Regions from separate parts of the Leucobacter holotrichiae genome, predicted to be linked through region 1. Evidence: predicted binding sites of a transcription regulator. Region 1 holds the regulator's gene; the other holds the start of a gene.
The links. Region 1 encodes LexA, which represses DNA repair genes until DNA is damaged. Its sites were predicted from a motif close to TCGAACANNTGTTCGA; they were not measured.

Region 1 (14,297 bases):
CGTGAGCATGTGGTCGAAGAAGGGCACGCCGGTATCGATGTCGGAGGCGCCGGTGCCGTCGAGGTCGAGGCTCAGGCTGATCTGCGACTCGCTCGTGGAGCGTTCGAGCGAGGCGGTGCGTGCTGCTGCGGTCATGAGCTCGATTCTATCGGGCATCCGAGCGGGCGTTTTCGGGGGTGAGGGCCGCGATCGCCTCGATGACGGTCGTGGTCTCGGCCTCGGTGCCCGCTGTGATGCGCAGATGCCCGTCGATGCCGAGGTTGCGGATCAGGATGCCCTGCGCGCGCAGGGTCTCGAACACGCCGTCCGGATCGGAGAACCCGCCGACGAGCAGGAAGTTCGCGCCCGAGGGGTGCACCCTGTATCCGAGTCCTTCGAGTGCCGCGGCGAGCCGATCGCGCTGCTCACGGATATCGGCGACCGTCGCGAGCATCTCGGCGGAATGGCGGATCGCCGCGGTCGCGGCGGCCTGCGTGAGCGCGGACAGGTGATAGGGCAGCCGCACGAGCCTGAGAGCGTCGATCACGGCGGGATCCGCCGCGAGGTACCCGAGGCGCACGCCCGCGAAGGCGAACGCCTTGCTCATGGTGCGCGATACGAGCAGGCGCGGGCGCCCCGGTAGTAGGGAGACCGCGCTCTCCCGTTCGGCGTCGAACTCGTGATACGCCTCGTCGACGATGAGGATACCGTCGAACGCGTCATAAGCGGCGAGGATCACCTCGCGATCGAGCGGGGTGCCCGTGGGGTTGTTGGGGCCGCACAGGATGGCGATATCCGGGCGATGCTCGCGCAGCGCCTCCTGGACCAGGTCGGGGGTGAGAGCGTAATCGGCCGGGCGCGGGACCGCGACCCACTCGGTGTCAGTGCCGGAGGCGAGCAGCGGGTACATGGAGTAGGTGGGAGTGAAGCTCAGCAGCGAACGACCCGGTCCGCCGAAGGCCTGCAGAATCTGCTGCAACACCTCGTTCGAGCCGTTCGCAGCCCACAACTGGTCGGGGGTGAGCCCGTGCCCGAGGTATCCGGCGAGCGCCTCGCGCAGTTCGGCGAACTCCCGATCGGGATAACGATTCACCCCGCGCACCGCATTCGCGAGGGACTCCACGATGTCGGCGACCACGTTCTCGGGAATCGGATGCGTGTTCTCGTTGACGTTCAGGCTCACCGGAACGGGATCCTGGGGCGCCCCGTAGGGCACCTTGCCGACGAGATTAGCGCGGAGAGGAAGGTCGCTCAGACTGGTCACCGAACCATTCTAGAGCCGCAGGACCGGGGGCCGTGGACGCCCCTCCCGCACCTCAGGCCGCGAGTTCCTCGGACTGGAACACCGCCGGGCTGTCGGAATAGCGCAGCGGCACCGCGATCGCGTCGCCAGCCTCGATGCCGGAGCCATCGAGCTGATTGAGCTGCACGATCTCCGCGACCAGGTCTCGAGGATCGGCTTCGGGATCGAGCTCGGTCGCGAGCGACCACAGCGAAGCCCCGGGCTGCACCACGACATAGTGGAACTGCTGGTCGGAGCCCTGGCCCGCAGCGCCGACAGATGCAAGCGCCTGCGGAGCCGCGAAGGTCGCGATCAACGCCAGCAGCCCCGCGAGGAGCACTGTGGCGAGGAAACCGAAGACCACACGCCCGCGACGGGTCAGACGAAGCTTCGCGCCCGTCGTACGTGCCGGGTGACTCTCCTGCTGCAGAACCGCCTGTGCGCTCATGGTGGCTTCTCCGTTCTCTCCGATATTCGCGAGTATCACGTCGGCGCGAACATCTATTTCGAATATATCTTCGATAGATCAAGACCGCAAGCAGAGATTCGAATATATGTTTCGATCTTTTCCACGACACTCGAACACTTGTTTGGCAGTGTTCGAGCCCAGCGGCTAGGGTTTCGATCAACGGGATCACTGAACCAGCAACCACTGACATTCATGGATCCACCCACACCGACACCGCCCTCGGGCCTCGGAAAGGACTGCGATGAGCGACGCGCCCCCCGCCCGGAAGCCCCTGAGCGAGAAGCAGCAGGCGATCCTCGAGTGCATCGCCCGCTCCGTCGACACGCGGGGCTATCCGCCCAGCATGCGCGAGATCGGCGACGCCGTCGGCCTCTCGTCGCTCTCGAGCGTCACCCACCAACTCAGCCGCCTCGAGTTGGGCGGGTACATCCGGCGCGACCCGAACCGCCCCCGCGCGCTCGAGATCCTCGTCGAGCTCGCGAGCACGAGCGCCGCGATCGCGGAGGCTCCCGTTCAGCAGGTGGAGGAGGCGGCCTACGTTCCACTCGTCGGGCAGATCGCGGCCGGCGTCCCGATCACGGCGGATCAGCAGGTCGAGGAGATCGTGCCGCTCCCCCGCCAGCTCGTGGGCGACGGGCAGCTCTTCATGCTCCGGGTCATCGGAGACTCGATGATCGACGCGGCCATCTGCGACGGCGACTTCGTGGTGGTGCGACAGCAGCGCGAGGCGGAGAACGGCGACATCGTGGCGGCCATGCTCGATGGCGAGGCCACCGTGAAGGTCTTCAGGCGTCGCGACGGGCACACCTGGCTGCTCCCGCGCAACAGCGCGTTCGAACCCATCCTCGGCGACCACGCCGAGGTGCTCGGCCGCGTTGTCGCAGTCTTCCGCTCCGTATAAGGGGGGCGGGTCGACGACGGGCCGGGGCGCGACACCCCGGCCTTTTTCATCGCCTTTGATTTGTTGAACCGGGTACAACTAGTCTGGTCCCCATGGATTCCCTCCCGCTCTCCACCCTCGAGACCGACCCTCCGCCTGCCGTCTCCGCTGCCCCGCCCGCCGCCGTCATCGCGGGGTTCGCTCCGAAGACCGTGCCCTACGAGCGCGGCCTCGAACTGCAGCGCGCCGCCGCGGAAGCGGTCAGGCGGGGCGAGAATCGCGGTACGGTGCTGCTGCTCGAGCACACCGCGGTCTACACGGCCGGCCGGCGATCCGACCCCGACGAGTACCCGCACGACGGCACCCCCGTCGTGCCCGTCGACCGCGGCGGCAAGGTCACCTGGCACGGCCCGGGTCAGCTCGTCGTCTACCCCGTGGTGCGGTTGCGCGAACGCCTGGGCGTCGTCGATTTCGTGCGCGAGCTTGAACAGGTCATCATCGACGTCTCGGCGGGCTTCGGCGTCGCGGGAATCCGCGTACCGGGCCGCTCCGGGGTCTGGGCCGAGCGGAGCCCGGGCACGGTCGAGAAGTACGCGCAGATCGGGATCCACACGAGCGACGGGATCGTCACGCACGGCCTGGCCCTGAACTGCTGCAACGACCTCGCGCCGTTCGCGAACTTCGTCCCCTGCGGCATCACCGACGCCGGCGTCACCACGCTGAGCGTCCTCGCGGGCGGGCGCATCACCCCGGAGGAGGTGGCGCCGCGCCTCGCGGCCCGCCTCTCCACCAGCCTCGCGGAGGTCGCCGAATGAGCGCCGCCAACATCGGCAGGCCCCTCGCCGAGATCCTCGCGGAGCAGGAGGCGGCGGCCGAGCGGATCGCCGCCGGGCGCATCACCGCCGAGCACCCCTCCGCCGAGCAGAGCACCACCGCCGTGCCTCGCCCGGCCGATCCCGCGGGACGCAGGCTGCTGCGCATCGAGGCGCGCAACGCCGAGACGCCGATCGAGCAGAAACCCGAGTGGATCAAGACCCGCGCCCGCACCGGCCCCGAGTACACCGACGTGCGCTCGCTCGTGCAGCGCGAGGGCCTGCACACCGTGTGCCAGGAGGCCGGCTGCCCCAACATCTACGAGTGCTGGGAGGATCGCGAGGCGACCTTCCTCATCGGCGGCTCGATCTGCACCCGCCGCTGCGATTTCTGCATGATCACCTCGGGCAAGCCGCTGCCCCTCGACACCGACGAGCCGCGTCGCGTCGCCGAGTCGGTGCGCACGATGGGTCTGCGTTATGCCACGATCACCGGCGTCACCCGCGATGACCTGCCCGACACGGGCGCCTGGCTCTACGCCGAGACGATCCGCCAGATCCACGCGCTCAACCCCGGTGCCGGCGTCGAGTGCCTCGCCGACGACCTCGGCGGACGCCCCGAGGATCTTACGCAGGTGTTCGAGGCCGCGCCCGAGGTGTTCGCCCACAATCTCGAGACCGTGCCGCGCATCTTCAAGCGCATTCGCCCCGGGTTCCGATACGAGCGCTCGCTCGACGTGATCGCCCAGGCACGCGACGCCGGCATGATCACGAAGTCGAACCTGATTCTCGGTATGGGCGAGGATCGCCGCGAGATCACCGACACGATGCGCGAGCTGCGCGACGCCGGCTGCGACATCCTCACGCTCACGCAGTACCTGCGGCCCTCGAAGCTGCACCACCCGATCGATCGCTGGGTGCGGCCCGAGGAGTTCGTCGAGCTGAAGGCCGAGGCCGAGCAGATCGGCTTCGCGGGCGTGCTGGCGGGCCCGCTCGTGCGCTCCTCCTACCGGGCGGGGCGGCTCTGGGCTCAGACGATGGCGGCGAAGGGGCGCCCCGTTCCCGCCCACCTGCAGCACCTCGCGGAGCGCGCCGCCGCCGATGACGCCTTCCTCCAGGCGGTGTAGCGGACCCCGCCGGGTGCGAGCCGGAGCTCCTCGGCTCGGACTCCCCCGCTGATGTAGACCTCCTGCACCATTGTGGACCTCTCGCGCGGTACGAGAGGTCCACAATGGTGCAGGAGGCCTACAACGGTGCGCGCGTCGCGCCCGGCGCGACGCGGCGGCGCAAACGGCGCAGCGGCGCGAACGACGCGGGCGGCGGCAGAAACAGCGCAGCCGAGGACGGATCCCGCAGCAGGCGCGCCTGCCGTCAGGCGACCGGGTCGGGCGTGAGCAGCTCGAGCTGCCGCAGCACGGCGAGCACCTGCTCGTGCCGGTTGAAGGTGTAGAGATGCACCGAGGGCGCCCCGCCGGCGAGCAGCTCGCGGGCGAGCTCGACCGTGTGCTCGACCCCCAGTTCGGGCGCGTAGCCGCCGGCCTCCTCGAGCGCCCGCTCGAGACTCGCCGGCGCCGGCCGACCCGCCAGCGAGGCCACCTTGCGCAGCTGCGCGCTCGTCGAGACCGGCATCAGGCCGGGGAGGATCGGGATCCGCAGGCCCGCGCTGCGGGCGTTGCTCACGAACCCGAGGTACTCATCGGGCCGGAAGAACAGCTGCGTGATCGCGAACTGCGCCCCCGCCTCCTGCTTCGCGATGAGCCACTCGATGTCCTCCGCGCGAGACCGCGAGAGGGGGTGCCCGTTCGGATAGGCGGCTACTGCGGTGCGCCCGACACTCGTGAGGGGCGGGCGTTCGGCTCTCGCCTCGGCGATCAGGTCGACGAGTTCGAGCGATGACAGCGATCCACGTACGGCGGCGTCACCCTCGTCGAGGCCGCGCGGCGGATCCCCGCGCAGCGCCAGGAAGTCGTGCACGCCGGCGTCCATCACGCGATGAACGGTGTCGCGCACGGCATCGCGGGTCTCACCCACCGTGGTGAGGTGCGCGAGCGGCAGCGCGTCGGTGTGGTCGCGCAGGTAGCGCAGCAGGTCGAGCGACGCATCGCGGTTGGATCCGTTGGCGCCGTAGGTGACCGAGATGAAGTCGGGGCCGGCCGCGGAGAGGTGCTGCACGGCGTGCCCGAGAGCGAGCGCCGCGGCGCCGCTCCGCGCGGGGAAGACCTCGAACGAGAACCTCGCGCGCGTGGCGGCGCTGCCGACGAGCGGGAGCGGGCTCACGACGCGACCCCCGCGCTCGCGGCGATTCGAGCGGCTTCCACGCCGGCGACAGCACCGACACCCGCGGCACCCGCCGCATCCGTCACACCCGCGGCAGTTCCGGCGAGCGCTTCGGCCGCGAGCGCCGTGCCCCGCACCCGAGCGGCGATCTTCGCGAAGGCCACGTCGCGTGCGAAGTCTGGCGAGCCGTGACGCGGCTTCTCGTCGATCAGGTAGGGCGAGAAACCGCAGTCATCGGTGGATCCGAGCAGTTCGGGCGGCACGAAGCGTGCGGCGCGCACCAGCTGATCGCGGATCTGCTCGGCCGTCTCGAGCTTGGGGTTCGTCGGGTTCGTGACGCCGATGAGCATGCGCGGCGCGTCACCGGCGGAGGCTCTCCCCCGCAGTTGCGCGCCCACGAGGCGGGCCACCCGGTCCGGATCCTTCTCCCCCGCCGCCTGCACGAGGAAGTATCCGGCCTCGATCTGGAACAGCTCGGGAATCAGCTCGGCGTAGTCGACGTCCGCGCTGTGAGCCGAGTCGTTGTCGTTGCCGGGGCAGGTGTGCACACCGACGGCGGCGCGCTGCTCGGGCAGGAGGCGATCCAGCACCCGATTCATGAGGTCGATGAAACCGCCGAGCGCATCGGGCCCGGCCCAGGGGGCCCGCAGGTCACGGCGCAGCGCGAGCCGCCCCTCGGTGAAATCGATGGTGACCCGTGCGGCGCCCGCCGCGAAGCAGCGCTCGATGTCCTCGGCGCAGCCGTCGACCACGTCGTCCAGGAAATCCTCGCGCGAATACTCGCCGAGCCCACCCGTCGGCACCATGAGCGACAGCATCGACGGCGAGACGACCGCCTGCTTGAGCGGCAGATCGGTGAGCGCCCGCGCCGCGGCCACGTCGTCGGCGGCCCAGGCGCGGAAGCCGAACGGCGCCCTCGCGAGACTCGGGATCACCCGATGGTGCCCGTCGGCGAAGACCGCGAACACCGGCCCCTCGTCCACCCCGTCCGCGTCGGTGCCGAGGGGGTAACTCGCGAAGCTCTGCCGCCGCTGCTCGCCGTCCGTGATGATGGGCGAACCGGTCTCCGCGAGGCGTTCGAGCGTGTCGCGCACCGCGAGATCCTGCGCCGCCAGCAGCTCGGCCTGCGAGATCAGCCCTGCCTCGGCGTCGAGCACCGCCCGCTGCAGGCGCGCAGGCCGCGGCAGCGAGCCGACGGGCTCCGTGGGGAGCCCGTCGGTCGGCCACGGCTCGTGCCCGGTCGGCTGCAGGGTCACGCCGCGCCTTCGCGCACGGCCTTCGCGGCGAGCACGAGATTGGTGAGGCTCGCCACCGTCTCCTCGTAGCCGCGGGTCTTGAGACCGCAGTCGGGGTTGACCCAGAGCTGCTCGCCGGGGATGCGCCCCGCCGCGATGCGGATGAGCTCCGTCTGCTCCTCGACGCTCGGTACGCGCGGCGAGTGGATGTCGTAGACGCCCGGGCCGATGCCCCGCGAGTACCCGTGCTCGCCCAGCGGCTCGACCACGTCCATGCGGCTGCGGGCGGCCTCGATCGAGGTGACATCGGCGTCGAGGCCGTCGACGGCGTCGATGATCTCGCCGAACTCGGAGTAGCAGAGGTGGGTGTGGATCTGCACCTCGGGTGCGGCCCCGCTCGTCGCGAGACGGAATGCGCCTACGGACCAGTCGAGGTATGGCGCCTGGCGGTCGGCGTCGAGCGGCAGCAGCTCGCGCAGCGCCGGCTCGTCGACCTGCACGATCCTGATACCGGCCTCGACGAGGTCGTCGATCTCGTCGCGCAGGGCGAGAGCGACCTGGCCCGCCGTGTCGGCGAGCGGCTGATCGTCGCGCACGAACGACCACGCGAGGATCGTCACCGGGCCGGTCAGCATACCCTTGACCGGGCGATCGGTCAGCGACTGCGCGTACGCCGACCATGCGACCGTCATCGGAGCCGGGCGCGACACGTCGCCCCACAGGATCGAGGGCCGCGTGGCGCGCGTGCCGTAGGACTGCACCCATCCGTTCTCGGTGACGGCGAATCCGTCGAGCAGCTCGGCGAAGTACTGCACCATGTCGTTGCGCTCGGCCTCGCCGTGCACGAGCACGTCGAGGCCGATCCGCTCCTGCAGCCGGATGACCCGCTCGATCTCCTCCCTGAGGAACCCGTCGTAGGCCGCCTGGTCGATCTGCCCCCTGGTGAATGCGGAGCGCGCCTGGCGGATCTCGGTGGTCTGGGGGAAGGAACCGATCGTGGTCGTCGCGAGATTCGGGATCCCGAGCGCGTCCTGCGCCTCCCGGCGATCGGCCTCGGAGGCGCGACGGCGATCGGCTTCAGCGACCGCCGCGACACGATCCCGGATGCCGTCGACGCGCACGCCGGGAGCGGCCGCGCGATCCGCGAGCACACGCTCGGTCTCGGCCAGCTCGGCCTCGATCGCGGCGGTCCCCTCGGTGAGGCCACGGGCCAGGGTCGCGACCTGCTCGGTCTTCTGGTCGGCGAAGGCCAGCCACGATTTGAGGCGCGCATCGAGCTTCGACTCGTCCTCCACATCGTGCGGTACGTGCTGCAGGCTGTTCGAGGTGCCGATCACGGTGGCGATGCCGGCCCGCTGCAGGTTCTCGGCGAGCGCGAGCGCCGCGCGCAGATCGGTGCGCCAGATATTGCGGCCGTCGACGACGCCCGCGACGAGCTGCGTGTCCGCGAACGCTCGCGCGAGCTCGCCCGACCCCAGCGAGTCCTGCGGCAGCGAGCCTCGCACCAGGTCGGTCTGCACGGCCTCGACGGGAAGCGCCCCCAGGCGCACGAGCGCCCTCGACGCATCGCCGTAGGGAGCGGCGAGCAGGATCTGCGGGCGGTCGTCGGCCGCACCGAGCACGCCGTACGCGCGCTCGATCAGCGTCAGGATCTCCTCGCGCGGCACCGGGAGCGAATCCGAGACGAGCGCCGGCTCGTCGAGCTGCACCCATGGGGCGCCGGCGGCGGCGAGCGCCCCCAGCAGCGCGGTATAGGCCGCGAGCGCGTCGTCGAGACGGTCGATCGGCCTGAACCCCGCGCCGGCATCGTCGGAGGCCTTTGCGAGCAGCAGGTAGGTGACGGGGCCGACGAGCACGGGCCGCGACTCGACGCCCTGCTCCCGCGCCTCCTGGACCTGGGCGACGAGCGATGCGGCGTTCGCGGCGAACGGCGTGCGCTCATCGACCTCGGGCACGCTGTAGTGGTAGTTCGTATCGAACCACTTGGTCATCTCGAGCGGCTGGTGATCCTCGTCGCCCCGAGCCAGCGCGAAGTACACGTCGAGGTCGCTCGCACCGTCGCGCTGAGCGACGTCGGCGAATCGGGCCGGGATCGCGCCCAGTGCGAGTGTCGCGTCGAGCACCTGATCGTAGAAGCTGAAGCTCTCGGGCACGGCGCCGCCCTCGGCGGGCAGACCGAGCTCGACGAGCCGGGCTCGGGTCGCCGCACGGATCGCGCGGGCCGCCTCGAGGAGTTCGGCTTCGCTCGTGCCGCCCTTCCAGTAGGTTTCGATCGCGCGCTTGAGCTCACGGCGGCGGCCGAGGCGCGGGTACCCGAGGATCGTGGCGTCGGGCAGGTGCGTCGTTGCGGGCATGAGGTCCTCACGGGTGGGAATCGGGTGGGAATCGAGCCGGATCGGGTGGGACCCGGCAGGTGATCCACACGCTATCCCGCATCAGCGACATCGACCGCGGATGTTGCGCGATGTGAACTACGAAGTGTTACGGCGGGCGATCCGGATCCCGCCGCGGCGGGATCCGCACCGCGCCGTCTTGTTCGAAGCGCACGGGAGAGGTAATTTGAGCGAGGCGGCGTCGCCCGGCGTCCGCCCCTGCTGAAGAGGAGGACCCCTATGACCGACACCGCCCGATCCAACGCCCCGGGAACCCGGCGCGTCGTCCCCGCCGCTTCGAAGCCGGTCGATCAGGATCGCGTGCAGCGGCTGCTCGTAGCCGAGTGGGAGCGCTTCACCTCCTGGTCTCAGGCCTCGGGTGACCACAACAAGCGCGCTTCGAGTTCGCTGCCGCTGGGTGTGACGAGCTCCTTCCAGCACTGGGATCCGTACCCCATCACCGTCGAGACCGCCCGCGGCGCGTGGCTCACCGACGTGGGCGGCAACAAGCTGCTCGATCTCTCGATGGGCTTCGGCGCCGGCCTCGTCGGCCACCTCAACCCGCTCGTGGTCGAGGAGGTCACGAACGCCCTCAACAACATCGGCACGCTGTTCGTGACGCCGTCGCCGCAGGCCACCGACATGGCCGAGCGCTTCAAGAAGCGCTTCGACCTCGACATGCTGCGCTTCACCAACTCGGGTACCGAGTCGCTCATGTACGCGATCCGCACTGCGCGCGCCTACACCGGCCGCATGGGCATCGCGAAGATCGAGGGCGGCTACCACGGCGGCTACGACGCGCTGCAGGTCTCGGTGAAGCCGGCGCTCGAGGACATCGGCCCCGCCGACAACCCGATCCCCGAGGTGCCGGGCGACGCGGTCCCCGGCGATGTCTACGTCGTCGCCTACAACGACCTCGGCCAGCTCGAGCGCGCGTTCCGCGAGCACGGCGACGACATCGCCGCGTTCGTCGTCGAGCCCGTCATCGAGAACCTCGCGATCGTGCTGCCCGACGAGGGCTACCTCGAGGGCGTGCGCGCGCTGTGCGACGAGTACGGCGTCGTGCTTATCTTCGACGAGGTGAAGACCGGTCTCACCGCGGGTCACGGCGGCGCCGCGCAGCGCCTCGGCGTGAAGCCCGACCTCATCACGCTCGCGAAGTCGATCGGCGGCGGGCTGCCGCTCGCCGCGTTCGGCGGCAAGCAGGAGGTCATGGACGCCGTCGTCGACGGCCGCATGGCCCACTTCGGTACCTACAACGGCAACGCCCTCGTGATGGCAGCGGCGAACGCGGTGGATCAGCTCATCACCCCCGAGGCCAGCCAGGGCCTCGAGGATCTCAACAACCGCACCCTCGACGAGATGGATCGGATCATCGGCGAGTACGAGCTGCCGGCTCACACGGTCGGCCTCGGCGCAAAGGGCTGCGTCACCTGGGCGACCTCCCCCGTGCGCAACTACCGCGATTACAAGGCGACCGACTTCGGCGTCGCCGAGCTGTCGTGGCTCTGGGGCGTCAACCGCGGCGTACTCACCCCTCCCGGACTCGACGAGCAGTGGCTGGTGTCGCTCGCCCACACCGAGGACGACATGGGGATCCTCATCGAGGATTTCCGCTCCCTCGCGGAGTCGCTGCGCAAGTAGCGGATGCCGCAGGAGGCCGAGTGCCCCCCCCCCCCCCCCCGAGCTTGTCGAAGGGGGCGGGGCACTCGGCTGTCCTGGACGAAACCCCCTACGCCAGATACGGCTCGAGCTTCGACAGCATCTCGGCTGTCACGTACGCCCGCAGGCGCGTGCCCTGTTCGACGTACTCCGTCGACAGCACCCGGTTGCGCTCGTGCATCTCGGCGACCAGCTCACCCCGCTCGTAGGGTACGACGACCGTCACCTCACGATCCGGGATCGGCAGCGCGGCCGCGATCCTGGCGCGCAGCTCCTCGACCCCCTCACCGGTTCGGGCCGATACGAACACCGCGTCGGGGGCCAGGCCGTGCAGCACCAGCCGCTGGGACTCGTCGAGCAGGTCGGCCTTGTTGAACGCCACGATCTCGGAGATGCCCTGCGCTTCGACCTCGGCGATCACGTCGCGCACCGTGCGCAGCTGAGCCGCGGGATCGGGGTGCGAACCGTCGACCACGTGCAGGATCACATCGGCCTCGCCCACCTCCTCGAAGGTGGACCGGAAGGCCTCGACCAGCTGGTGCGGCAGATTGCGCACGAACCCCACGGTGTCGGCGTAGGTGAAGCTGCGTCCGTCCGCGGTCTCCGCGTGGCGCACCGCCGTGTCGAGCGTGGCGAAGAGCTGGTTCTGCACGAGCTCCTGCGTGCCGGTGAGCCGATTGAGCAGGCTCGACTTCCCCGCGTTCGTGTAGCCCGCGATCGCGACCGACGGCACCTCGCCGCGCTTGCGATTCGCGCGTTTCGCGTCGCGCGCAGGGGCGAAGCCCGCGATCTGCTTGCGCAGCTTCGACATGCGGGTGTGGATCTTACGGCGATCCAGCTCCATCTTCGTCTCGCCGGGGCCGCGGGATCCCATGCCGGCTCCCCCGGATCCCACCTGGCCGCCCGCCTGACGCGACATCGATTCGCCCCAGCCGCGCAGACGCGGCAGCAGGTACTCGAGCTGCGCGAGCTCGACCTGGGTCTTGCCCTCGCGGCTCTTCGCGTGCTGGCTGAAGATGTCGAGGATCACAGCGGTACGGTCGATCACTTTGACCTTCACCACGTCCTCGAGCGCACGGCGCTGCGAGGGGGCCAGCTCGGTGTCGGCCACGACGGTATCGGCGCCGACGGCGGCGACGAGCTCGGCGAGCTCCTGCGCCTTGCCCTTGCCGAGATAGGTCGCGGGGTCGGGGTTCGCGCGGCGCTGCAACAGCCCGTCGAGCACGCGCGCACCGGCGGTCTCGGCGAGCGCGGCGAGCTCGCGCAGGGAGTTCTCGGCCTCCTCGAGGCCGGTCTGACCCGAGCCGGAGTAGACCCCGATCAGCACGACGTTCTCGAGGCGCAGCTGGCGGTACTCGACCTCGGTGACATCCTCGAGCTCGGTCGAGAGGCCCACGACGCGCTTGAGCGACGCACGCTCCTCTCGTTCGAGACGGATCAGGTCGAAGTCGTCGGAGAGGCGATCATGCTCCTCGTCGCCGAGGGCCTGAGCACCGCTCAGGTCGCGGAACACGGCGGCTGATCCCGACCCGGAGGCGCGCGAGAGCACCCGGTCGAGCGGGTCGGCCGGGGTCGGATGAGCATCGGGACGGTCGGACGTTTCGGGGGCGTCGCCACGCGCGTCATCGCGCTGCTCGCCGCCATCGGTGCGGTGCTCGTCGGTTTCGTTCGTGAGTGCTGAGTCTTCAGTGAGGCGTTTCGTCATCTGGCCTCCAGTGTACGCGGATCGCGGCCGGGCGTGTCGGCCGTTCGCCCTGGGCGCATCGCGCGACGTGCCAGCGAGCGCGGCAGCAGCGCGGCCCGAACCCTCCCGCGCCGTCCCGCCCGAGACCGCAGCGCCCGCGTCGCCCGCGCCAGGTGCGCGCGCAACGCCGGCCCGCTCGCATCGCCCGGACTGGTCGAGTCGCCCGCATGATTCGACCCGATGGGCCCGGCCGGTTCCTCGGCAACGCCGGCGTAGCGCTCCGCGACCACCGCCTCCGCGAGTTTCCGGGCCGCCCGCTCCGCGTCTGCACCGGGATCCTCGCCGAAGGCCCCCGCCTCCGCGAGGTACTCGATGACGGCCTCCGGTGTGCGCGCCCGGGCCGACGATGTTCCCGGCGTATACAGCCCCAGATCCACGGCGGTGTCCATGAGCTCGGCCCAGGCCCTCGCGGCGGGCTCGTCTCCGCGCGCGATCCCCCGTAACCGCCCCCGTCTCCGCAGGGCGCGCACGAGCGGAGTCAGGCAGAGCAAGCCGACGAAGGTCGCGAACACCGCGAGCGGGATCCCGAGCCGAGAGACGGATCCGACTTGCGCGTCTCCCCGGTCGCGCGGGGTCGTGCGTAGGTCGGTCCCGGGGTCCTCGGGCGCGGGATCGGGCTCCTGCGTCGCGGGCGTCGTCTGCTCCGTCGCGGACGTGTCATCGTTGCCGGAGTCCGGGTCGGGATCCTCGCGGTACAGTTCACCGGTCTCGGCGCGATGGCCGGCGCCGCCCGGAGTGGGTTCGAACGCCGTCCATCCCTGACCCTCGAGGTAGACCTCGGGCCAGGCGTGCAGCTCGCGCGCCCGCACGGGAGTCCACCCGGTGTTCTGGGAGCGCGCGACGTATCCGACCGCGACCCGGGCCGGCAACCCGAGTGTTCGCGCCATCACGGCGTAGGTGGAGGCGAAGTGCACGCAGAAGCCCGCGCGCTGCGCGAGGAACGACTCCATCATCGAGTACGGATCGTCGGGATCGGCGCCGGGTTCGTAGGGCGCCTGCTCATCGTAGACGAACTCGCCCGAACGGAACCACCCCTCGAGCGCGCTGGCGGTCGCCCAGGCGGGCAGCGTCGCTTCACTCACAAGCATCCCGTTCGCGTTCGGGAGGATGACCTCGATCCCCTCGCCCGATTCCGAGAGGTACCTCATCGTGATCTCAGCCCCGGGAATGCCGCTGACGGTTCCGTCGGAGCCGACGACGTCGATCCCGCCCATCACCTCGGAGAGCTGGGCCAGAGAGGTCTCCGCCTGCCCGGCCACCTCCCCCGCCGCGGCGGAGAGGGCTGCGGGCAACTCCTCCGGCAGCGCGAGGTAGCGGTCGGGGTCGGCGAGTCCGGCCGGATCGACGCCCGGCGGGAAATACTGCCCGGTCTCGTCGACCGTCCCGTCGGCGAGCAGCACGCGGTACTCCTGATCCTGCCGGGTCAGTGCGGTCTCGGAGCGCGCGGTCGCGGTGCCCTCGCCCCAGATCCACTGCTCGGGATCGAAGGCTCCCCGCACCACCTCGACCCGGTCCGCCGTCGGCGGCAGCGGCAGCCAGGCGCTGCGGAGGCCCACGACGCGCACGTCCACCCCCGGCTCCCGGC
Region 2 (14,297 bases), on a different contig from region 1:
CGTCTCCGATCTCGCAGAGCGCGCCCTCGTGGTCGGTGATCCCGCCCGTGCGGCCCGCGTAGCCGAGCGCCTCGATGACGTGCGACAGCTCTCGGCGAACCGCGAGTACCACGTGTATGCCGGTACGCGCCGAGGCGTTCCGGTCACGGTCGCCTCGCACGGTGTCGGCGCGGCAGGCGCGGCGGTCTGCTTCGAGGAGCTGGCCCGCGGCGGAGTGACCCGGATCATCCGCTCGGGCACCGCGGGAGGTATGCAGCCGAACGTGGTCGACGGTGCGATCGTCGTCGCGACGGGCGCGGTGCGAGCCGACGGGGTGAGCCACCAGCTGGTGCCCACCGAGTTTCCCGCCCTCGCCACGCCCGAGCTCACGATCGCGCTGAAGCGCGCCGCGACCGAGACCGGCCTCGACGTGCACAGCGGCATCGTCGTGACGGGCGACATGTTCTATCCGAGTGACGTGATCACCGGCGTGGACCTGCGCATGTGGCAGCGCGCGGGCGCGGTCGCCGTCGAAATGGAGGCCGCTGCGCTGTTCGTGATCGCGTCGCTGCACGGCATCGAGACCGGCGCGGTGTTCGCGATCGACGGCAACCCGCTCGCGGCGCAGGACGAGTCGATGGACGGCTACGACCCCTACCGCGAGGTCGTCACGCGCGCGGTCGACGGGGCGCTCGAGACCGCGCTCGACGTGCTCGTCGCGTAGACGCCGCGCGCTCGCGCGCGAACGGGGAGTCCCATATTGCTGCTGCCCGAGTGCGGATCGCAGCAATATGGGACTCCCCGTTCTGTCTTTTCCTTCTGGGCGGCGCAGAGGCTACGCCAGGCGGGAGCGGTCGAACGCGTCGAGGCTGATGCCCTGATCCAGCACCTGCTTCGCCCACTCCTTCGCGGAGTGCAAGCTGTGGTCGCGGTAGTTGCCGCAGCTCACGGCCTCGGTACCGGGCACGTCGTCCCAGGTCACTCGCTCGACCAGATCCTCGAGCGAGCTCTTGATGGCCGCGCCCACCTGCTCCGGGGTCGGCTCGCCCCAGACGATCATGTGGAAGCCGGTACGGCAGCCGAAGGGCGAGATGTCGATGAGCCCGTCGAGGCGCGTTCGCAGCAGCCCGGCGATCGTGTGCTCGATGGTGTGCAGGCCGGCGGTCGGGATCTCTCCTCGGTTCGGCTGCACGAGCCTGATGTCGTAGTTGGAAATCGCGTCGCCCTTCGGGCCGTGCTCCACACCGATCAGGCGCACGTAGGGGGCGAGCACCTTCGTGTGGTCCAGGGAGAAGCTCTCAACCTCGGCAAGTTCGACATCGCTCATGCCGCCAGTGTAGCGAGGAGCCGCACGGGCGGTATAAGCGCGAAGTGGGAGTCGCGACACACTGCCTCACGAAGAGCGAGGCGGCGCGTCGCGACTCCCACTGGAGCGAACCGGTGCGCGGATCGCGCGACCGGCTCACAAGAGGGTGGCTAGGCAGCGCGAACGAGGTCACGCCGCGTGAGGGCGATGCGCGCGCGGGAACCGCGCGGAGCTTCGGGATCCTCAGTCACGTGCACTTCCCAGCCGACCTGGTCGAGGCGGCGAAGATCGTCGCGGGCCTCGTCGAGGCGGTCGGTCTCGACCAGATACAGGGTGCGCCCCTGAGAGCGGTACACGGAGCGGTGCTGCGCCCAGTCGGGCACGAGCATCTCGTGGTCAGCGCCGAGGGAGTGGTAGGGGGTGCGCAGGGGGCGTTCGCGCCTCTGCTGCAGATCGATGATGTTGGTGGTTTCCATGATGAGTCCTTTCGAGGGCGCACCACCGTGGTGCGCCGGATTACGGTGTGCGCACGGCTCATGCCAAGGCGGCCGTGTGGAAGGGCCGGACCGTGCTGCTGAGCTTCGCGGGACTCGCGGAGTTGATCTCTCGACGCCTTGAATCTGTCCGATTGCTTCGGGCGGAAACGCGGGTCGCTCACAAGCTCAGTTCTACAGTTTAGAACATGTCTTCGAAAAACGCTAGTGTGGTTCGAAGATTCCTCCGCCATGACATCGCAGTGGCACGCGGAATCCCCGAGATCCGCGTCGATCGGCAACCCGCGCCGTGAGGAGTTCCCATGCCACAATCCACCACGCTGCTCGTCTTCGCGCATCGAGATGAGGCCTCGGCGTTCGCCGACGTGCCGCACCTCGTGACTGGCGTGGGAAAGGTGAACGCCGCGGTGTCGCTCGCGGCCGCGCTCGCCGCGGGCGGGATCGACCAGGTGGTGGTGCTCGGCACGGCGGGGGTCGTGAGCGACGGACCCGAGCGACCGAGCCTCGAGGACGTCTACCAGATCACGGGCGTGGTGCAGCACGACTTCTCGCTGCCCTCGCCGGAGCTGCGTCCGGCGGGCCCCGCGATCCTGCCCCCCGAGCGCACCGCCGTGATCGCGACCGGGGACGTCTTCGTGCAGAACGACGCGCAGCGCGCTCGTATCGCGGGTCTCGGTGCCTCGCTCGTCGATATGGAGGCGTACGCCTACGCGAGCGTGTGCGAGCGTCTCGGGGTGCCCCTGCAGTTGTTCAAGGTGCCGTCCGACTTCGCCGACAGCGCGACCACCGATGAGGAATGGGACACCATCGTCTTCCGCAAGAGCGAGCAGCTGCGGGAGTTCTGGGAGCGGCTCGCCTGACGCGACACATGACGAAGGCCCCGGATCCGTTGACTTCTCAAGGATCTCGGGGCCTTCGCTCTGGCGGTGACGGTGGGATTTGAACCCACGGTGCGGGGTTACCGCACACGACTTTTCGAGAGTCGCACCTTCGGCCGCTCGGACACGTCACCGCGAAAAAGAATACGGCATCCGGTTGCGCAACGCGAATCGAGGCGGGAACATCGGGCGTGTCCAATGGGCAGCGCTGCAGATCTCAGCGGCGGCGGGTCCCAGCCAGGGGTGACCCTGGCCTCGACCCGGCCGCCGAACCGGGAACGGCCCCCGACCCCGACGGTCCGGCCCCCGCACCCGCCTTGCGGGCTTCCTCGCCGCTGATGAGATTGCCGAGTCGCGCCTTCATCGCCTCTCTGCTCGAGACTCCGAGCTTGGCGCGCGCCTGCGCGAGGTGCGATTCGACGGTGCGCACGCTGCAGCGCATGCGCTCGGCGATCTCGCGGTTGCTGAGGCCCTCGGCCGCGAGTTGCGCGGTGACGGTCTCGCGCGGGGTGAGCCGTTCGCGAGGCGGCGTGGAGATCGCGTCGGCGTTGAACCAGGGCACGCTTCGCGCGGCGCTGGTACGAAGAGCGGCGAGGCGCGCATCGGTCGCGGTCACACTGCCGCTCGCGCGACGCCGCAGGAAGATGCGTCGGGCTTCCCGCAGCGCGTACGCCGCGGGTGCCCGGAAGCCGAGGGACTCGAGGCTCTCGGCCGCGCGGAGCAGCGCTGCCGGATTCTGGGCGCGCAGGGCCTCGAGATGCGCGCGGATCGGCCCCTGGTGCGGCAGCGCTTCGAACTCTCCAGGGTCCCCTGAGCCGATTCGCGCGCGGCCCGCGGGTGATGCGGGATCGGCGAAGGCCTCCGCCCGTACGCTGTCGAGCTGCCCGGAGAAGTAGATGAGCACCTGCGTGCTGTACAGCCGCAGCGCTTGCGGGTTCTGATCCTGGTCGAACGACAGGTGACTCACGTTTCTGATGAAGTCGGTGAGGCGGAAGGCGATGAAGCGAGGAAGACGATCCGCGAAGCCCTCCCACTCCAAGAGCGAGCGCGTCAGGTCGCCGTGGAGGAAGGCCGTGCGGGCGGCGAAGAGGTGGGTGAGCCAGATGCGGTGGCGGGAGGATCCCGGGAGCCGGTCGACGAGGTTGCGCAGCCGGGGAGCATCGTCGGCGAGCCCGGGTGAGAAGAACCGGATGACGCTCTGCGCGACGACCGCCGTCGAGAGGACATCTCGCAGGCTCTCGGAGGCGTGGACCGCGAGGCGGGCGATCCGCGGTTCGACATCGTCGACGTTGAAAGAGCGGTAGCGCACGCCGTTCAGCGCCGCTTCGAAGGAGAGCAACTGCTGCGCCAGCAGTGAGATCTCGGGTCGCGGGTGAGTGCGTGCGATCCGCAGCAGTTCAGGAGCGTCTTCGGCGAGCGGCTCCGCGTCGTTCCAGCGTCGGATCACCAGCTGTGCGTCCGACCACTCCGGGTCGTCGGGAGTGATATCGGGATCGGGTTCGAACGGCAGGCCGACCTCCGCTGCCAGGTTGCTCCGTAGGAAGCCTGCGGCGATCCTCTTCTCAGGCTCCGTCGGTGGGAGGTCGCAGTTGCCGTGCGGCGGAGTCGCGCCGAGAAGCGACTGCAGCCCCACATGCGCGTCGCGGAGCACGGTGACGAGTCTCGCGCGGGCGAGGGGGCAGAGGCCCGGGCCTTGCTGGCCCAGGCGCAGGAGCAGATCGCGGGCCCTCGCGCCCTCGCCGAAGTTGACAAGATCGCCGATTACACGCTTCAGGAAGGATGCGTGCTGCTCGCTGAGCAGAGGATCGGAGGCGATGGATCGATCGTTGCGACTGAGTACGCCGGCGCAGAAGATCGCCTCGTGGTCGGGGAGCGGGATCCCGTAGGCCTCTTGTGAGAGCAGGTGGGTCGCGGTGCTCTGCCGAACGCGTCCGAGCGTATCGGGTGTGGTCAGACTGCGCACGGCTGCGGCGTAGAGTCCCGGCACTCCGAAGAGTCCCGGTGAGTCGGGGTGGGGGAGCAGAAGGCCGCTGTCGAAGAGCCTCGACTGCGTCTCAGCCCCGAAGACGTCGGCGATACCGCTGCGGCTGCGCGGGCCGATCTCGGAGAGCACGACGGCCGCGGCGATCTGCTCGGAGGTGAGTTGCGCTTCGGCCATGCGGATGGGGTGGTGCAGCGTCGACAGATGCAGGTCGGAGGCGTGCGTGCGAAGGATCTTGGGGCGCGGCGTGCTCGAGAGGGATCCGCTGCGGTGCAATTGCAGCAGCGTCAGTGCGGCGCCCGGCAGCCCCCAGGAGAGCTGCTGGATGGCGGCGACCGTCACCGATGACAGCGGCTCGGGGCTGGCTCGATGCACGAGCCGGGCGATCTGGTCGTCGGAGAGCGGTTCGAGCCGGATCGGTTGGATGCGCTCGAGGATGCTCCTCGCCTCCGGGAACCGCTCGTGGAGGCGCCGCATGCGCTCGCCGTACCCCGTGGAAGCGGATGACTCGGTGATCGTGGCGAGCACGTTCGATCCCGCGGCAACGCGTTCGGCCATCGCCCGCAGCGCTTCGGACGAGGCGAATTCGCAGTCATCGACGAGTGTCAGCGCGCCGGGCGGCAGCTGTTCGATGCGTTGCGCGGCATCGGGGTCGGTGCCCTCGACGATGAAGTGCTGTACATCGTGCTCGGAGAGCGACGCTGAGAGCGAGCGCAACAGGTGGGATTTGCCGCTGCCGTTCGGCCCCGTCACAAGGACCGGATCGGAGGTACTGAGAACATGACGCAGGATCGTCTCCCGGACCTCCTTGTCGGTCGCTTCAATCGCCCCCTGCATGATGCTCCCCCTTGATCGTTCAGCAGTTCCCCCACAAAAGTTCCCCAACAAATGTGCTACTGAACATGCACCACACTAGATGGTTCTTCGGGCTTGCTTCCGGCGGCTGCGCACGGCGTGGCCGTTCCGTTATGCGACACGCCCGCATCATCTCAGGGATCCTACCTCTCTATCTCAGTATTGATCGGTCTGCGAATGAGTAGTGATCGGTGGGAACGTGCGGGCTGCGGAGACTCGTGGACCTCCTGAACCTTTGCTGAGAGTCTCAGTTCGGGTGTCTCTGCGTCCTCGCACGGTCTTCGTGCGGCGGCGGAGGCGCGCACTGGACCATTGCCAAACAACGAGATGACTGGGGAGTCTCTTGGAAAATAAGAACGAACTAAAGAGACGGAGCCGCAGACGCGGCTTCCGTGCTCTTGCGCTCGGCGCGGCGACGGTGACCGCTGTGGCAGGAGGGGTGGCGATCGCGCCGCTCACTGCCTCGGCGGACACGGTCGACATCACCGCCGACTCGGCCGCGCACGGCCACGCTCTGTGGCTCGACGCGCTTTCTCTGGACGTAGCAGGTACCGCGTCCTCGCTCAGCGAGTTCCCGGACAACGCCGGACCGAACACCGAATCGCTCAATCTCGAGGCGCTCGGCCTGCTCAACGTCGACCTCGGCGGGATCAACCTGCCGCTGATCGGCGATGGCACGAACGGCGGCCTGCTGCATCTCGGCAACCTCGGAGCGATCTCGAGCTGGTCGTCGTCGCCTTCGCTGACGGAGTCTTCCGCTTCCTCCGGTCTCATCAACGCCGACGGTTCGCTCGATTTCGATGCGGATGGAAACGGCGCGAACTTCGAGCGCGGCAAGCTCGATGCGACCGGTCTGCTGCGGCAGGTGCTGAGCGACGAACTCGTGAATACGGTGCTGAGTGAAGCCTCGGTGAGCATCGGTGCACTCGGATCCCGCGCGGACTCCGTCTCGGGCGAGGTCACCAGCGAGTACATGTTCTCGGGCCTCGGCCTCGATGTGAAGAGCCCGCTCGTGGCGGATCTCACCGGTGAGATCGACGGCGCGGTCGGTGGCATCCTCGCACCGATCGAAGCAGCGATTCAGGACGGAGGTGCCCTCAGCACCGCGATCGCCAACCTGGTGAACACGCTGGACGGGCTTCCCCTGGTCGATGCGCAGCTGAACGCTTTCGGTGTCGACACGACGTCTCTGACGACCGAGGTTCGTGAGGCGCTGCTGCAGACCCCGCTCGAGAACGCCGAGGGATCGGTCTCGATCAGCCTCGCCGACGGCACGATCCACGTGGATCTGGATCGGCTCGTGGTGGATGGCTCGGGCGCGACGAGCCTGAGCACCCTCCCCGCGAACACCCCGGTGCTCGACGACGCCACTGTCACCGCGATTCTCGACGGTGTGAGCGATGCGCTCATCGGCAACGGCCCGAACTCGCTCGTGACCAAGGCCGTGGACCTCATCACCCAGGGGATCTACGACCTCGCGGTGACCCTGGATGTCGAGGTGGGCCTGAGTGTCAACTACCTCCTCGGGACGCTCGACGTGGCCAAGGGACCGATCACCGTCAACACGAGCATCGGCAGCCTCATCGGCGCCGAGGGATACGACGCTCCGGTTGTGAACGTCGAGGGTGTGACGCTGCTGCCGGGCCTTCCGATTCCGGTGAACATCGGCACGCTGCTGCAGCCGGTCGTCGATCTGCTGACCTCGACGCTGACCACCATCGGCGGCGAGATTCTCGATCCGCTCGTGAGCACCGCCGTTCAGAACGTGCAGCCCGCGCTCATGACGGTGGTCGAGGGCGTTGTCGCTCCCGTGATCTCCGCGCTCGAGCCGCTGCTGCAGAACCTGCTGACCATCACGATCAACGAGCAGCCGACGCTGGCCGGCGGCCAGGGTGACTTCGGCGAGGGCAGCTTCACGGTTCGTGCGCTGAGCATCAGCCTCCTGCCGAACGTCGCGACCAACGGCGCTGTGTCTCTGCAGCTCGGATCGTCGACCGTCGACGCTCTCGACGAGGTGCCGGCGACGCTCCAGGCTTCGCCGAACCCGGTGCTGCAGGGCGGCACCGTCACGCTGACCGGCGCGGGCTTCGAGCCCGGAGAGGACGTGGAGATCACCCTTCCCGACGGCACCACTACCACGGTGACCGCCGATGAGAACGGCGCGATCGAGACGACCTGGGATGTCCCCGCCGACTACCCCGTGGGCGAGGCCGGCTTCTCTGCTGAGGGCCAGACCTCCGGCCGTACCGCTGACGCGAGCACGGTCGTCGAGGCCGAGGGCGACGCCGGTGCGAATGTGAACGCTTCGGCTTCGGCATCCGCTTCGGCGACGGCCGACGACAACAGCAACGCCTCGGCTCAGGCCGCGGCTCAGGCTGCTGCCGATGAGGACGCGAACACGACCGCTTCGGCGGCCGCGGACGTGACCGCCGACGCTGCCGCTGCAGTTGCGGCGACCGCGGAAGCCTCGAACGAGGCTTCGGCGAACACGCAGGCGGCTGCTTCCGCTTCGGCTCAGGCTTCGGCCGACTCGACCGCTGATTCCGCTCAGGACGCCGATGCGTCGGCTGCTGCTTCGGCTGCGGCGACCGCTGACGCGCAGGCTGCTGCTGCCGCTTCCTCGGAGGCCGCTGCTGAAACTACCTCCTCGGCCACCGCCTCTGCCACGGCTTCGGCCGACGTAGATGCGAACGCGACTGCCGATCCGACGGCTGCCGCGACTGCGACGGCTGACCCGGATGCGACTGCGACTGCGACGGCTGATCCGGATGCGACTGCGACTGCGACGGCTGATCCGGATGCGACTGCGACCGCGACGGCTGACCCGGATGCGACTGCGACCGCGACGGCTGACCCGGATGCGACTGCGACCGCGACGGCTGACCCGGATGCGACTGCGACCGCGACGGCTGACCCGGATGCGACTGCGACCGCGACGGCTGACCCGGATGCGACTGCGACCGCGACGGCTGACCCGGATGCGACTGCGACCGCGACGGCTGATCCCGACGCGACCGCAACCGCGGACGCCGACCCTGACGCGAACGCGACTGCTGACGCTGACGTGAATGTCAACGCTTCGGCTTCCGCTTCGGCCTCGGCTGATGCCGCTGCTGATAACGAGGCGACCGCTGCCGCTCAAGCTGCCGCTGAGGCTGCTGCCGATGAGGACGCGAACACGACCGCGTCGGCTGCCGCCGATGTGAGCGCGAACGCTGCTGCTGAGGTCGCTGCGACGGCTGACGCCTCGAACGAGGCTTCGGCGAACACGCAGGCCGCTGCTTCCGCTTCGGCTCAGGCCTCGGCTGACTCGACCGCCGACTCCGCTCAGGACGCCGACGCGTCGGCTGCTGCTTCGGCCGCTGCCAACGCGGACGCTTCGGCTGCTTCGGAGGCCTCTTCGGAGGCTGCCGCGCAGGCGACCTCGTCGGCTACCGCTTCGGCTTCGGCTTCGGCCGATGCGAACGCGAGCGCCGATGCTGATCCGAGCGCAGCCGCGACCGCGACGGCCGATCCCGACGCGACCGCGACCGCCGACGCCGACCCCAGCGCGAGCGCTGAGGCCGAGGCAGAGGCTGACGCCGACGCCGATGTGAACGCATCTGCTTCGGCAGCCGCATCGGCCCAGGCCGATGTCTCCGCCGACGCTGCCGCTGAGACCGCTGCTGAGACCTCGGCGACCGCCGACGCCTCGACCTCGGCGACCGCCGAGGCGTCCGCTGCCGCGGATGTCAGCGCCCAGGCTGCGGCTCAGGCCGCCGCCCAGGTTGCAGCCAGCGCCGATGTCGAGGCAGACGCGTCGCAGAACGCGTCGCAGGACACCTCGGCAGACGCCAACGTCGCTGCGAGCGCTGCGGCTCAGGCGAGCGCCGAGGCTTCGGCTGATGCCACGGCGTCGGCTACCGCTTCGGCTACGGCCGAGGCCGATGCGGCATCCGCTGCAGAGGCTGCTGCCAGCCAGCAGGCGAAGGCTGCATCGACGGCCAACGCGGCGGCATCGGCCTCCGCCTCGGCCAGCAGCCAGGGTGCGTCCGAGGGTGCGGCTCACGCCAGCGCCAAGGATCTCGCTCGCACCGGTGCCGACCAGGGCGGCCTCATCGCCGCTGCCGGTCTGATGCTGCTGCTCGCGGGAGCCGCGGGTGTGGTCGTCGCGAGGCGCCGCACCGCGAACGCGGGCCGCTGAGATAACCGGTGAGGGGGTCGCGCCTTCGGGCGCGGCCCCCGATCCGCGTGGCCGGGGACGCCGATCGGCGACCCCGGCCACGCTCTGGTTTTCGGGAGACGCCGCCACCCCATAAAGTGGAGGCACTGTGGTCGCAGGGGATCGAGAAGGCGACCGCACCGCATCGAGTTTTGACACGCATTGAGAGCTATGGGGGAGCCATGCCGAACACGAGAACACCGGAGCGCGAAGATCCGGTTTCCGCGGCGTCTCGGGACGATGCCGGGGTCCGCAGTGAGGCGCCCCCGGCGAAGCCCGCACCCAAGCCCAAGGTCTGGGTACGGCTCGTGGCCCTCGCGGCCGCACTGTTCACCGCGTGGCACATTCTGGCGTCGTTCCTGTGGATCGCGCCGTACAGCGCCAACGCTCGCGAGATCGTACCGGGCGGGCAGAGCACCCTCAGCTCCTACATGATCCCCTTCTTCGGCCAGTCGTGGAGCGTGTTCGCGCCCGAGCCGATCAACGGCGACTATCACTTCAACGTGCGGGCGACCCTCGCCGACGGCAGCGAGACGGGCTGGGTGAGCGCCACCGATGTCGAGCTGTCGATGATCCGATACAACCTCTTTCCACCCCGGGCCGGCATTCAGTCGAGCGAGGTCGCCTCCAACTACAAGGGCGCCTATGACAAGCTGTACGCAACTCAGCGCACGGTCGTCGGCGGGGACTTCGTCGTCGAGAACTGGGAGGTGGGCCTGCAGGCAGCTCTCGAGAAGCAGCCGGATCCGCAGGCCGCGGACGGAGCGAACGCGCAAGCCGGCAACACCGCCGAGATCACGAAGCTGCTCGCCGAGGAGCACCGCACCACGGCCTACGCCACCCAGGTGGCTCGCGCGATCTGGGGCGACGACGTCGAGAAGGTGCAGTTCAGGGTGAGCCGCCAGAACATCGTGCCGTTCGCCGAGCGTCACAACCCGCAGGCGCAGCGCCCGGAACCGACGGTCGTGCTGCCCGGCTGGCGGGCGCCGATCGTCGAAGAGGGGCAGAACGACGGCAACTTCGCCGAAGTGTTCCGCGGTCAGTTCGAGAGGATCACGCGATGAGCAAGCAGCGTACGCGCACCCAAGCCGCGCCCGGCGCCGAACGCGCGGGGTCGGCGGCGAACGACGCCGATCGCCTCGAGGCCGTGAGATCTGAGGAAGGATCGGGATCCGGATCCGCCCAGGCCGGCACGCCGGTGGCGCGTTTCTTCTCGTTCATCGGCAGCGTCATCGCGGCCGCCTGGCTCTCGTTCGCGAACACGATCGGCGACGCGCTCGCCTTCTTCGAGAACTGGCTGTTCAACGGCAAGAAGGCGCTGTACGGCATCGCCGTCACCCGCATCGTGTTCGGTGTCACCGCTTTCGGGCTGCTCGTCTCGAATTTCAGCACCCGCCTCTACACGTTCGGGTCGGGGTCGGCCTGGAACGGCGAGATCGCCGAGCCGGTCAGCGACTTCCCGAAGATCTGGCTCTTCAGCGCGTTCCACGCGGTCGCGGCCAACGATGCGGCCTTCACGGTGCTCTACATCCTGCTCATCGTGCTGGCGGTGCTGTTCGCGCTCGGATGGCGGTTCCGGATCGTGCTCCCCGTCTTCTTCATCGGGTGGATCAGCTTCATCGAGATGAACGACATGGTCGGCGATCAGGGCGACAACATGTTCCGCATCGCCATGATCCTCATGTTCTTCACCGACGCCGCCGCACGCTGGTCGTTCGACGCCCGCCGCCGCGCGAAGCAGGAGTGGTTCGCCCCCGGATCCTCACCGAACCTGATCGGCACCGCGCTGCACAATCTGGCCCTCATCGCGCTCACCGCCCAGGTCGCCTTCGTGTACGCCTCCGGTGCGCTGTACAAGGCGCAGGGCGCGCCGTGGGCCGAGGGGCGAGCGGTCTACGACCCGCTGCACACGGCCCGGTTCGGCACCTGGCCCGTGCTCAGCGACCTCATCACCGCGTGGGGGCCGATGGTCGCGATCGGCACCTGGGGGTCGATCCTGCTGCAGGCCGCGTTCCTGCTCGCGCTGCTCTCGCGGCCGACCCGGCTCATCGCGCTCTTCGGCATCCTGGGATTCCACGTGATGATCGGCGTGCTCATGGGGCTGCCCTGGTTCTCGCTGACCATGATCGCGATCGACTCGATCTTCATCCGCGATCGCAGCTGGGAGCGGCTCGACTCGGGCGTGCGGCGGAGATGGCGGGCGGCGATGGGTCGCTGAGGCCCTGCCTTCCCCCTTTCCCGTGGTGAATGCCCGCTCGATTTCGGTGAAACGGCACGTCCCCTCGCCGAAGCCGAGCGGATAGTCTGTGAATCTACCGGTAGCACACACGCAAGGAGCTAGCGCATGGGTGAACCACTGACCGAGGAGCAGATCCAGACGGTGCGGGAGGGCTACCCGGGCTCCTCCGCGGGCGGTGCGACGATGCTCGCCCTCGGGGCGCTCGTGAACGGCGAGCCGCGTGCCGACGTGCAGATCACGATCCCGCTCGGCATGCTGAACCGGCACGGCCTCATCGCCGGGGCGACCGGCACGGGTAAGACGCGCACGCTGCAGGTGCTCGCCGAGCAGGTGGCGGCTCACGGCGTGCCGGTGTTCGCCGCGGATATAAAGGGCGACCTCTCGGGCATCGCCGTGGCGGGGGCGCCGAACGAGAAGCTCCTTGCTCGCACCGCCGGTATCGGGCAGGAGTGGCAGCCCCGCGCCTCGCCGACCGAGTTCTTCACGCTCGGCGGCATGGGCGTCGGCGTGCCGATCCGCACCACGATCGAGAAATTCGGATCGGTGATGCTCGCCAAGGTGCTCGGGCTCAACCAGACGCAGGAGTCGAGCCTCGGCCTCATCTTCTACTACGCCCGCGAGCAGGGGCTGCCGCTCGTGGGCCTCGACGACCTGCAGGCGCTGCTGGCCTACCTGACAGGGGAGGAAGGAAAGGTCGAGATCGCGCGGATCGGCGGTCTTTCCAGGCAGACGGTCGGGGTGATCCAGCGCAACGTCATCGCGTTCGCGGCCGAGGGCGCCGACGCCTTCTTCGGCGAGCCCGCCTTCGACACGGCCGATCTGCTGCGCACCGTCGTGGATGCCGACGGGACCGAGCGCGGGATCGTGAATCTGCTCGAGGTGCCGGGAGTGCAGGATCGGCCCGCGCTGTTCTCGACCTTCCTCATGTTCCTGCTCTCCGAACTCTTCGAGACGCTGCCCGAGGTGGGGGATCAGGACAAGCCGAAGCTCGTGTTCTTCTTCGACGAGGCGCACCTGCTCTTCGCCGATGCGTCGAAGGCGTTCCTGCAGCAGATCACGCAGACGGTGCGCCTCATCCGATCCAAGGGGGTCGGAGTGTTCTTCGTCACCCAGACACCGAAGGACGTGCCGAGCGACGTGCTCGCTCAGCTCGGCTCGCGCGTGCAGCACGCACTGCGGGCGCACACGCCCGACGATGCGAAAGCCCTCAAAGCGACCGTCTCGACGTACCCGACCTCGGGCTACGAGCTCGCCGAGGTGCTGCAGTCGCTCGGCACGGGCGAGGCGATCGTGACGGTGATGGGGGAGAAGGGGGCCCCGACTCCCGTGGCGTGGACGCGGCTGCGCGCGCCGCAGGGAGCGATGGACCCCGCCCCCGCGGTCACCGTGCAGGCGACGGTGCTGGTGTCGCCGCTGCAGCCGAAGTACGGCGAGGCCGTGGACGAGCGGTCGGCCGAGGAGATGCTCGAGGAACGGGCGGCGGAGGCGGAGGCAGCCCGGGCTGAGGAGGAGGCCAGGATCGCGGCCGAGAAGGAGGCCGCAGCCGCAGCGAAAGAGGCGGAGAAGGTCGCGGCAGCAGCTGAGCGGAAGGCCGAGCGCGAGGCCGCGGCCGCGGCGCGGAAGCGCGAGCAGGAGGAAGCCAGACGGGAACGCGAGCGCGCCGCGGCGGCGAAGAAAGCCGCGGACCGGGTCGGATCCGTGGTGACCTCGGGCGTGCGCACCGTGGTGAACCAGGTGCTGCGCAACCTCTTCAAGAAATAGGTGACTTCGTCCCTGAGCTTGTCGAAGCGGGCGGGCCCGTGAATGTCGGAGGCCGCCGTTAGGCTCGCCGTATGGCGAAAACGAGCAGTGGGTACGTGTGCACCGAGTGCGGATGGCAGACCTCGAAGTGGGTCGGGCGCTGCGGGGAGTGCCAGCAGTGGGGTACGGTCGAGGAGCGGGTCGCAGCGGGAGCGTCGCTCGCCCGCACGACCCGTGCCGTGGCGCCGGGGGCGGGTCGTGAGGCGCGTCCCATCACCGAGCTGACGGGGGAGTCGGTGCAGCACCGGCAGACGGGCATCGGAGAGCTGGATCGGGTGCTCGGCGGTGGCGTCGTGCCGGGGGCGGCGATCCTGTTCTCGGGCGAACCCGGCGTGGGCAAGTCGACCCTGCTGCTCGACGCCGCGGCGCGGGCTGCGTCCGCGGGGGCTCGGGTGCTGTACGCGAGTGGCGAGGAGTCGAAGGGGCAGATCCGCATGCGCGCCGAGCGCACCGGGGCGCTGCACGACACGCTGTTCCTCGCGGCCGAGACCGATCTCGCTACCGTGCTCGGTCATATCGAGGCGGTCGACCCCGCACTCGTGATCGTCGACTCGGTGCAGACGC

Region 2: a site for LexA is predicted at 1,962-1,977, ahead of AC0KXF_RS10240 (phosphorylase family protein). Genes of this name have one in related genera too.

The regions. Positions count from the first base shown of each region.
Region 1 is NZ_JBVUAC010000001.1:654,138-668,434, forward strand. It holds gene hisB (imidazoleglycerol-phosphate dehydratase HisB) at 1-135, opposite strand, end outside; gene AC0KXF_RS03080 (histidinol-phosphate transaminase) at 146-1,243, opposite strand; gene AC0KXF_RS03085 (hypothetical protein) at 1,296-1,709, opposite strand; gene lexA (transcriptional repressor LexA) at 1,972-2,631, shown strand; gene lipB (lipoyl(octanoyl) transferase LipB) at 2,724-3,425, shown strand; gene lipA (lipoyl synthase) at 3,581-4,549, shown strand; gene AC0KXF_RS03105 (methylenetetrahydrofolate reductase) at 4,794-5,699, opposite strand; gene AC0KXF_RS03110 (uroporphyrinogen decarboxylase/cobalamine-independent methonine synthase family protein) at 5,696-6,955, opposite strand; gene metE (5-methyltetrahydropteroyltriglutamate--homocysteine S-methyltransferase) at 6,952-9,288, opposite strand; gene AC0KXF_RS03120 (aspartate aminotransferase family protein) at 9,547-10,950, shown strand; gene hflX (GTPase HflX) at 11,039-12,673, opposite strand; gene AC0KXF_RS03130 (transglutaminaseTgpA domain-containing protein) at 12,670-14,297, opposite strand, start outside.
Region 2 is NZ_JBVUAC010000007.1:31,922-46,218, reverse strand. It holds gene AC0KXF_RS10255 (nucleoside phosphorylase) at 1-703, shown strand, start outside; gene AC0KXF_RS10250 (S-ribosylhomocysteine lyase) at 815-1,306, opposite strand; gene AC0KXF_RS10245 (hypothetical protein) at 1,456-1,761, opposite strand; gene AC0KXF_RS10240 (phosphorylase family protein) at 2,082-2,639, shown strand; tRNA gene AC0KXF_RS10235 (tRNA-Ser) at 2,701-2,791, opposite strand; gene AC0KXF_RS10230 (helix-turn-helix transcriptional regulator) at 2,875-5,475, opposite strand; gene AC0KXF_RS10225 (choice-of-anchor G family protein) at 5,912-9,676, shown strand; gene AC0KXF_RS10220 (DUF5819 family protein) at 9,877-10,758, shown strand; gene AC0KXF_RS10215 (HTTM domain-containing protein) at 10,755-11,912, shown strand; gene AC0KXF_RS10210 (helicase HerA-like domain-containing protein) at 12,039-13,694, shown strand; gene radA (DNA repair protein RadA) at 13,766-14,297, shown strand, end outside.